Regions from separate parts of the Corynebacterium liangguodongii genome, predicted to be linked through region 1. Evidence: riboswitches for the same ligand, from Rfam matches in the RefSeq annotation. Region 1 holds a riboswitch; the other holds the start of a gene.
What was found. A riboswitch is a leader RNA that binds a small molecule or an ion and turns the genes downstream of it on or off. The one in region 1 is predicted to bind cyclic di-AMP.
Positions count from the first base shown of each region.

Region 2: linked by a shared signal. The riboswitch ahead of C3E79_RS03205 (resuscitation-promoting factor Rpf1 domain-containing protein) and the one ahead of C3E79_RS07660 (C40 family peptidase) in region 1 are both predicted to bind cyclic di-AMP.

Region 1 is NZ_CP026948.1:1,597,137-1,602,131, forward strand. Features, by position in the region: gene C3E79_RS07645 (ROK family protein) at 1-269, opposite strand, end outside; gene C3E79_RS07650 (glycosyltransferase family 4 protein) at 287-1,447, opposite strand; gene C3E79_RS07655 (C40 family peptidase) at 1,464-2,501, opposite strand; gene C3E79_RS07660 (C40 family peptidase) at 2,698-3,459, opposite strand; cyclic di-AMP (ydaO/yuaA leader) riboswitch at 3,472-3,678, opposite strand; gene qcrB (cytochrome bc1 complex cytochrome b subunit) at 4,056-4,995, opposite strand, start outside.
Region 2 is NZ_CP026948.1:670,100-675,094, reverse strand. Features, by position in the region: gene C3E79_RS03220 (glutaminyl-peptide cyclotransferase) at 1-177, shown strand, start outside; gene C3E79_RS03215 (DUF2771 domain-containing protein) at 189-683, shown strand; gene C3E79_RS03210 (cold-shock protein) at 680-1,063, opposite strand; cyclic di-AMP (ydaO/yuaA leader) riboswitch at 1,290-1,451, shown strand; gene C3E79_RS03205 (resuscitation-promoting factor Rpf1 domain-containing protein) at 1,460-2,107, shown strand; gene C3E79_RS03200 (hypothetical protein) at 2,178-2,372, opposite strand; gene C3E79_RS03195 (helicase-associated domain-containing protein) at 2,371-4,524, shown strand; gene C3E79_RS03190 (helix-turn-helix transcriptional regulator) at 4,574-4,831, shown strand; gene C3E79_RS03185 (hypothetical protein) at 4,828-4,995, shown strand, end outside.

The DNA of each region.
Region 1 (4,995 bases):
TTACGCCACGGCAGGTGCGGGGCGAAGCGCACCTTCTCGCACGCCGGGTCGAGAAAGCCGGCGAGTGCCACCCCGACGGTGGCGATGTCGTGGTCACGCCGCAGGTCGGCCACCAGGCCGGTGATCGCCGCGGTGAGCTCGCCGACGTCCTCGGGGGTGGGCGTCGAGCGGGAATCGATGATGTCCCCGTAGCCGGTGACAACACCCGCGCGGGTGTTGGTACCGCCGATGTCGAAACCGACGGCGAGCGGCGCAATGGCGGGATCCATAAGCATAAGCAGAAATCTTAATCTGCAGGACAATCGGGAGCGCGCACAAGGTCGTAAAGCCTGCGCCCGAGCACCTCCCAGCTAAACGCCTCCTGCACGAACGCCCTCCCGGCGCGCCCCATCTCGCGGCGGCGCGAGGGATCACCGAGCAGCTCGATGAGCACGGCCGCCACCTCGCCGCGGTCGCGGCCGTTGACCACCACGCCGGTGCCGGGCCCCACCGTCTCGGGCGCGCCGCCCGAGCGCCCCGCCACCACGGGCACGCCGCACGCGGCGGCCTCGAGGTAGACGATGCCTAGGCCCTCGACGTCGAGCCCGCCGCCGCGGGTGCGCGCCGGCATGGCAAAGACGTCCGCGGCGGCGATGATATCGCGCAGGTCCTCGCGCCCGACGGCGCCTGTGAAGAGCACCGCGCCGGCGCTGCCCCTCGCGCGCCTGCGCAGGGAGCGCTCGTATGGCCCCGAGCCGACGATGACTAACCGGGCGCCCGGGATGGCGCGGGTGACGGCCGGCAAGGCGTCGATAAGCACGTCCTGGCCCTTTCGCGCCACCAGCCGCGAGGCGCACACGATGAGAGGGCCGGCACCGAGCCCGAAGCGCCTCCTCGTCTCGGCGGCGCGCTCTTGCGAGGCGGGACGGAAAAAGCCGGTATCCACCCCAGACGGCAGAGCCGCAAACTCCGGTTCCGCGCCGGAGGCTCCCAGCGCCCCGCGGCACCGGCCAAGCGTGTAGCGGGAGACGTAGGTGATCGCGTCCGCGCCCCGCCCGATGACACCCAGCGCCTGGCGCGCGACGGGGAGCATCGCCCAGCCCACCTCGTGTCCGTGGGTGGAGGCCACCACGCGCCGCGCCCCTGCCGCCCGCGCCGCGGGAGCCATCAGCGCCAGCGGGGCTGCCGCCCCGAACCAGACAGTCTCCACCCCGTAGCGCGCTATGATCTCGCGCATCGTGCGCGCGGTCGCCGGGGTCGGCAGCATGACGCGGCGCGGCCAGCGGATGACGGTGTAGCCCACGCTCGCGTCGAACTCGCGCGCCGCCTCCGCATCCTGCGTCGAGGCGAAGACGACCAGCTCGTCCGCGCCGGCGATGCGGGCGAGCTGGTCGGAAAAATCGCGCAGGTAGGACTGGATCCCGCCCACGGTGGGCGGGAAGTCGTTGGTGACCAGGAGCGTCGGCATTGCGCGGGAGGGGGCGCTAGTAGCGCACCGCCCCCTGTATGGGCATGGAGTTCAGCGGCACGACCTGGACGGGGATGCCGTAGTCGGAGGCGTGGACAACCTGGCCGTTGCCGATGTACATGCCCACGTGCGTCACGCCCGGGTAGTAGCCGACGATATCGCCCGGTTGTAGCTGGTTGAGCGGCACCGGCGTGCCCCCGGCGAGCTGAGCCTGAGAGGTGCGCGGAATCGACTTGCCGTTTTGGGAATACGCCCACACCATCAGACCCGAGCAGTCGAACGCATCGGGCCCGGAAGCACCCCAGCCGTAGGGCTTGCCCAGCTGCCCCATGGCGGCGCCGACGATGCCGCCGGCAAACGCGCTGGGATCGAGCAGATCGGCGGGCACCGGGTTGCCCTGGTTCATCCACGCGAGCCGCGCCTCGGGCGAGAGCGCGTCGACCTTCGCCTCAACGTCTTTGATCCGGCCCTCGATCGCCGTGCGCTCCTCTTCGAGCCTTGCGCGCTGCGCCTCGAGCTTGCCCCGCTTGTACTGCGCCGCCGCCTTGGCCACGTCCGCGGCGCGGGCCGCATCGATGGCGTCGCGCGAGGCAAGCTTGAGGACATCGAGCTCCTCTTGGCGCTTGCGCGCGATCGAACCGAGGTAGGTGGTCTTGTCGATGATCTCTTGCGGGGTCTGCGAGCCCAGCGTGTTCACGACGCTATCGACCTGCATGGTGCGGTACGTCGAGGTTGCCACGTCGTTGACCGCGCCCTGCTGCGCGTTACGCACGTCGCGCGCGGCGGCGGCTTTGGACTGCGCCACTTCCACGTCACGCACGCTCTTTTCGAGGTCCGCCTGTGCCTGGTCGATCTCGACCTCGAGTGCCTTGATCTCCTCCATCTTCGCCGTCGCCTCATCGGAGGTTGCGGCCAGCTCCTTGATGAGGGCATCGACGTCGTCGGCCCGGGCGGGGATGGCCGCCCACGAGCTCGCGGCTACCGCGGCGATCGCGGCAACAGAGACAGTCGTGCGGCCTGCACCGGAGCGCGGCGTAGAAGCGTGTCGTCCCACGGGGGATCCTTCCTAAGGCGGGGTCTCGCGCACGCACTCCCTAGGCTCCGGGATGGGCGCGGCTTTATAGAACTGTGACATTACTATAGCGCCCGCGGCGCCGAAAGCAAGCCGCTTTTCGAAGCCTGACAAACGCCACGTCGGCCCCGCCCCTCAACGGGACGAGGCCGACAATGTGAGGCTGGGGTGGCGCGGCCTAGAAGCGCACGATGGAGTGAATCGGCATCATGTCGATCGAGCGCTCGCCGACGGGGATGCCGGAATTCAGCGCGTCGATAATCGTGCCGTTGCCGGCATAGATGCCCACGTGGGAGGCGCCGCCGTAGTAGACGACGATGTCACCCGGCTGGATATCGGCGCGGGAGACCTGCATCCCGGACGACGCCTGTGCCTGCGAGGTGCGCGGAATGGACTTGCCCGCCTGGGCGTAGACCCAGGAGGTGAAACCGGAGCAGTCGAACGCATCCGGGCCGGACGCGCCGTAGACGTAGGGTGCGCCCACCTTGGAGCGGGCGATATCGACGATCTGCTGGCCCGGGGAGACCTCGGGGGCCGGCGCGGGAGCGGCGGCAGCCTCGACGTTCATCGGCGCGGTGGCGGTGTAGGCCTCCTCCGGCTGCGCGTAGCGTGCCTCGACCTCAGCGATGAACTCGCTGAAGCCGGGGACGTTGGCAACGCCCGGGATGGCCTTGACCGCGGCGATTGCGGACGCAATATCGCTGGAGGTGGCGTTGCCCTGCCCCGCCAGGGACGGGATCCACGCCTCGATGCCGGGGATGGTGGCGATGCCGGGAACGCCCTCGATGCCAGGGATCTCGACGGAGACCGGGGTGTTGGGAACCTGCACCTGCGCCGCGTGAGCGGGCGCGGGGGCGAGCAGCGCCGCGCCGGTCACGACGGCGGAGGCTGCTGCGAGGTTGCGTGCGGTAGACGAGCTCAAGCGACGATGCTTTGCCACGTAAATTTCTCCATATCTTCTCGTGCCTACCGGGTTAGCTGACGGGTTAGGCTTGAGATCAGCCCTGAATCGCTCCGCGCCCGCCGCATCGGCGGGCACCCTCGCGCCCATGCACCCCAGGAATTCGGCCCCGCAAAGGGCCCTCAGTGGGTCCCCGGCTCCCCAGGCTTCGACCTGCAGGTGCGGGCCCGAAGCCAGGGGACTCGGCGTCATATGTTCTTGTCTTTCGTAACTTGCATCCAACGTTCGTTGCCGCAATGTCTCGGTAAGGTTACGAAACTGCAACGGCTCTTGTCCAACGCGACATTCGTTATTGGTCTGTTATTTTTCGCCGCGGGCCCCACCAGCCCGAGTCGGCGGGCTACGCGATCGACCCTCGAGGCGCACAGACTTCCATACACAGCCCCCTGACCTGCGCGATCTGGGAACTCTGGTGCCTCTCCCCCACGTGCAGACACCTATCCACAACACGCGCACACGTGCTTTTGTGACCTTGAGCACATTCAAGGACTGGCCCTGCGCGAGCCGCCTTTACCGAAACGTAACAAAGGGCCCCTCCCGCTATGGGAGGGGCCCTTCAGAGGTCTCGAGGGGAGCTAGTGTTGCTCGCCCTCGCGCAGGGAGGCATCCCGGTCGCTCGCACCCTTGGTCTCCTCCAGGGCGCGCAGCGTCTCGATCTCCTCGTGGTGGTTGCGCGCGGAGGCCTCGCGCACCCGCTCGGAGATCTCGGGATCGGCCGGGGCGAAGGTACCCACGGTCTCGGAGTCGGCGAAGCCGAGCTGGTTGAGCTGCTTCGGCACACGCGCGCCGTGGTACTCCAGCGGGATCGGGTGGCCGTGCTCGTCGACCGGGCCGAGCGGCTGGTGGATCTCCACAAACGCGCCGTTCGGCAGCTTCTTGATCACGCCGGTCTCGATACCGTGCTCGAGCACCTCGCGGTCCGAGCGCTGCAGGCCGACGCAGATGCGGTAGGTGATGAAGTACGCCAGCGGCGGCAGCACGATCAGGCCTATGCGTCCAACCCAGGTCATCGCGTTGAGCGAGATCTGGAAGAAGTGCGCCACGTGGTCGTTACCGCCGGAGATGGTCAGCAGCAGGAAGAAGGTCACGGCCATCACGCCCACGCCCGTGCGCACCGGAACGTCGCGCGGGCGCTGCAGCAGGTTGTGGTGGGCGGTATCGCCGGTGAGCTTCTGCTCGATGAACGGGTAGGTAAAGAGCAGCACGACCATGATGCCGCACATGAGGGCCACCCAGAACGCGCCGGGGATGGTGTAGTTGCCCAGGTAGAGCTCCCAGGCCGGCATGACGCGGGCCGCGCCGTCCGTCCACAGCATGTAGATATCGGGCTGCGAACCAGCGGAGACCTGCGACGGGTTGTACGGCCCAAGGTTCCAGATGGCGTTGATGGTGGTCAGGCCCGCCATGCCCGCGAGAACCGCGAAGACGACGAACATGAAGCCAATCGCCTTGACGGCAAAGACCGGCATGATGCGGATGCCCACGACGTTGTTCTCCGTGCGGCCCGGGCCCGGG
Region 2 (4,995 bases), 930 kb from region 1:
GGCGCCGTCACCGCAGTCATTGACGCCTCCGGCCTGCCGAACAACGCCGCCCCCGACCCCAACAACGTGCTCAACGGCATCGCCCACATCCCCGGGACCGACGAGTTCTACCTCGCCGGAAAGCGCTGGCCAGACCTCTACCGGGTCCGCTTCGTGGCGGCCCCGGCGGCACACTAGGGTGGTGAGCCATGAAAAACAGATCCTGGCTGCTCTCAGCTGTCATCTTGTTCGGCGCGCTGGTCCTGGTGGCCGGCTTCTACGCGTTTTCGCGCTGGCAGCAATCGCGCCCGTCCACCCCGGTGGGCCAGCTCAGCGTATCCGTGACCGCGGGTGAGGTAAGCCGCGAGGTCGACCCGTACACCGTCTGCCCCCTCGACGAGCAGTGCGACGGCGGGCAACCGCCCACCATACCGCTCGAGGGCGCCGACGAGGTCACGCTCGACGTGCCCTCAGAGGTCGCACAGTCGAGCTGGCGGCTGCTGAGCATCTACGACGACCCGGCCGCCAACGGCGAGGAGGTCTTCCCCTCCGGCGAGGCCACCACGGCGACGGTCCCCGCCGTCAAGGGGGAGGCGCACCTCGTTGTGGTTGAGGTCTCCACGCTCGCCGTGGATACCGACGCGGCCGGGGAGGAGACCCCGGTGGTGGCGACGTGGTCCGTTGGCTTCGAGCCCGGCGCTTAGGCGTCGAGCTCCTTGGCCACGGCGCGCAAGATCTCCGCAACCTGTTTGCCGTGTGCTCGCTCCGGGTAGCGCCCGGCCTCGAGCGCCGGCTGAATCTGGGTCTCTAGCACCGTCATCATGTCGGCGAGCAGCTTGTTGAGCTCCTCTGGCTTGTAGCGGTGCGAGGGACGCCGCTTGGGGGATTCGAGCACTCGCACGCGCAGCGCCTGCGGCCCCCGGCGCCCCGCGGCGAAATCGAACTCGATGCGCTGGCCCGCGACGAGCTCCTCAACACCGTCGGGCAAGACGTTCTTGCCCACGAAGACGTCCTCGTCCCCGGGGTTTGACGCGAAGCCGAATCCCTTCTCGGCGTCGTACCACTTCACTTTCCCTACCGGCATGCCTTTGGTTCCTCCTTGTCAAAACGATCATTCTACAACGGCAGTCAAGCCACTATGACACACGTCACATCGATGGGGCGAGGCGCCGTCGACCAGTGCGTTTTCTGCACCCGACCGCTTACGCGTGGCCCAAGTTAATCCGATTTGTGCCCTCTGCGTGACTAAATCGTTACAAACCGATATAGTCGCCCGCATACCCCTCAACGGGGAGAGAACCTAATACATTCCGACAGCCACGCCGAATCCCGCCCGGCTACCAGGGGGCGGGAGCGGAGGACCCACCTTCTCTGGAGGCCTTGGTCTCCTTGGGGTGAAGCCGCAGCCCGCGGCCTGGCACCTACAGCCAGAACCCGACAGCTAACTTCGCAGGCGGTCAAAGAAGAGAGGACACACCACATGGGACGCCACACCAAGCAGACCGCATCGTTTGCCAAGAAGGCGCTCGCCGGCACCGCAGCGGCCGCCGCGCTCAGCGGCATCGCCGCCCCGGCCGCGCAGGCCGCACCCGACTCCGACTGGGACCGCCTGGCACAGTGCGAGGCTGGCGGGAATTGGCAGATCAACACGGGCAACGGCTACCACGGCGGCCTGCAGTTCTCCCCCTCGACCTGGCGCGCCTACGGCGGCGAGCAGTTCGCCCCTTACGCCTACCAGGCAACCCGCGAGGAGCAGATCATCGTTGCCGAGCGCACCCTGGCCGCCCAGGGCTGGGGCGCGTGGCCCGCCTGCTCGGCGAGCCTCGGCCTAAACTCCGCGCCGACCAACCGCGACGCGCAGCCTGCGGCACCCGCACCCGCTCCGGAACCCGCGCCTGAGGCGGCGCCCGCCCCGGCCCCTGCGCAGACCACCCAGGTCGATGCGCTCTACAACGCCGTCGCCGAGGCGCTGAGCGAGTACAACCTCCAGGTCCCGGCCCACGTCCAGGCGAACTACGCGGCCAACCGCGACAACTACAACGACTTCTACCAGGCCAACAAGTCCCTGATCGACGCAGCGCTCGGCGGGGATATGAACTCCGCAATCGCGCAGCTCTCCAGCCGCTAGGCGCGACACAAGGAAGAGACATAAAGAAACGCCCTGCCGTGCGGCGGGGCGTTTGTCGTGCGCGCGCAGGCTAGCCGTTAAAGCGGGTCGTCGTGTGCACGTAGCCGATCTCTTCGTAAGGGAGCGGCAGGATGAGCTCGTCGCCAAACGGGCTGGAGGCGCCCGCCAGCTTGGAGGAGATCTCGGTCACCGGGTGACCGTTACCGGGAGTGTCTACTGGCCACGCCGGGTTAGCGCGGCCGATCTTGTCAACGTTGGAAGCCATGGAGTTATTGTTTCATGTCGACGCCGAAATCGCACGTAGTATTGCCCCCGATATGTCTGTGATGTACTCCGCACTCGGGGAGATGAGCGAAGGCGAGCTGCGCCGCATCATCGCCCACCGGCCTGACGTCGCCTACCCCACCCCGCCCTCGCTGGCGGCGCTGGCAACCCGCCTCGCACTCCCCGGCTCGATCGCGCGGGTCCTGCGCACCCTCACGGCGGCGGAGATCGCGGTGTTGGAGGTCCTTGGCGACTACGGCGCGGAGCTCGAACCCGTTGCCCTCGAGCGAGTTGACCTCCCCGTCGACCTCCCGCGGTGCGCCGCCCGGTTGCGCGACCGCGCCCTTATCGTCGGGCCTGATGATGCGCTGCGCCTCGCCCCCGGGGCGCTCTCCGCCCTTCCCCCAGGTTGGCGCATCCTCGATCCGGCGCCCGAGGGGCTCGCGGAGGTGCTCGCTGGGCTAGGTCAGCGCGAACGATCCGTACTAGAAACCTTGGCCTCGGCGGGATCGATCGGCACCTCTCGCGCGGCCGCGCCCGACGCGGACCCGGAGCTGCCGGTCCCGCGACTCATTTCGCGCGGCCTCCTGGTGCGGGTGAACTCCCAAACCGTGCGCCTACCCCGGCCCGTGCGCGAGGCGCTGCGGGGCGGCACACCCCGGTCCTACCCGCTCTCCCCGCGGCCGGCCGGCGAAGCCGTCGAGCCCTCCCTCGTCAGCTCCTCCTCCGCGGCTGCCGGACTCGACGCCGTGCGCCAGGTGCGCGGCGTGATCACGCGGCTCATCGGCGCCCCCATCGCGTTGCTCAAGGACGGCAGCCTCGGGGTGCGCGCCACGGCCGCGCTAGGCAAGGAGCTGGGATTCGACCCGGCGCTCGCGGTAACCGTCGCGGAGTCCGCCGGGCTCATCGGGCGCGGCGACATCGACGCTGCGGACTGCCTCGCCGCAACCCGGGAGGGCCTGGCCTGGCTGGATGCGCCGTTGTACCAACAGTGGGCGGTCGTGCTGTGCGGGTGGTTCGCCTCACCGTGGCGCACGGAGCTAGACCGGAAGCTGCTAAGCGAAGAGATGCGCGCTCCGGAAATCCGCTGGGAGCGCAGGGGCGTCGTCACGCAACTGCGAGAAGGGCCGCTTGACCGCGAGGACCTCGGGGCGAACCTGCACCACTTCGCGCCGCTTATGGCCTCGGGGCTGTCGTACGCGTTGATCGATAAGGTCGTCGAGGAGGGCCACGCGATCGGCGCACTAGCACACGATATGGTGTCTCCCCCTGCTCGGGCGCTGCTTGACGGGGCGGATATCGCCGCGGCCACGCGCGAGATGGTCCCCGCCGAGGTGGACTACGTCATCGCACAGGCCGACATGACCATCCTTGCCCCCGGCCCGCTCGCCCCGGAAGTGGCCACCACCCTCGAGGCGTTCGCGGACCTCGAATCCCCCGGGATCGCTAGCCTCTACCGGGTCACCGACGCCTCCATCAAGCGCGCTCTCGACGCCGGACGCACCGCCGAAGAGCTTCAGGCCTGGCTCGAGCGCCACTGCGCCGGGGAGGTCCCGCAGGCCATGCGCTTCGCAATCACCGATGCCGCCAGGCACCATGGCGCGCTGCGCGCCGGGGCCGCAATGAGCTACCTGCGAAGCCGCGATGAGGCCCTGCTCGCGGCCGCTGCCTCCGAGGTCGAGGGCTTAAGAGTCATCGCCCCCACCGTCGCGGTATCAGATGCCAGCGTGTCCCAACTCGTAGCGCAGCTGCGCGCCGCGGGGTTCCACCCGGCGGCGGAGGATGCCTCGGGCGCCACGCTGAACACGCACGAGGACCCGTTGCTCGTCGCCCCGACTCCCTCGTCACTGCCGAAGGAACGCGCGGTTGATGAGGCGCAGCTTGATCGGGTCGTCGCCACGCTGCGCTCGACGAGCGCCGACGAGGGCGCCGGTGAAGGAGAGGGCGAGGAGGGCTTTTTTGCCACTTTGCAGTCCGCGGCGCGCTCGCGCAGGCACGTCACCATCGGGTACGTGGACAAAGACGGGCGGGGGCGCCTTATGACCGTGTTGCCGCTGACCGTGGGCGCGGGCCGCCTCGACGCCCTCGACGAGGCAACCGACCGGGTGGTGCGGGTAGAGCTGCCGAGGATCACGCGGGTAGTTGTGGCGTAGTAATTGAAAACCCTTGACGCATTGTTGTATTTATGCAACACTATATTGTGTGTCCCCAAGAAAGCAGGCGAAAAAGCCAATCTATAACAGGATCCGCGTGCTGCGCACGGAGCGGGACATGTCGCGCGCGCAGCTCGCCGAGCTTGTCGACGTCAACCCCCAAACCATCGGCGCCATCGAACGCGGCGACCACTCCCCCAGCCTGGATCTCGCCATGAGCATCTGTGAGGCCTTCGAGCTGCCGGTCGAGGCCGTGTTCTCTCGCACCGCACCCCAGCCCATGTCCAAGGAGCTCTACAGAACATGACCATCGAACTCTCCTCATCCCGTGAGCGGGCGCTCAGGCGCTGGCGGCGCATCGAGGCCCGGCAAGAAACGTGGGCCGGACGGCAACGTCGCCTCAGCCGCCCTGGTCCGACGAAAGCCTTAACAACGACGTATGCCGCGGCACTCTCGATCGCGCTTTGTGTA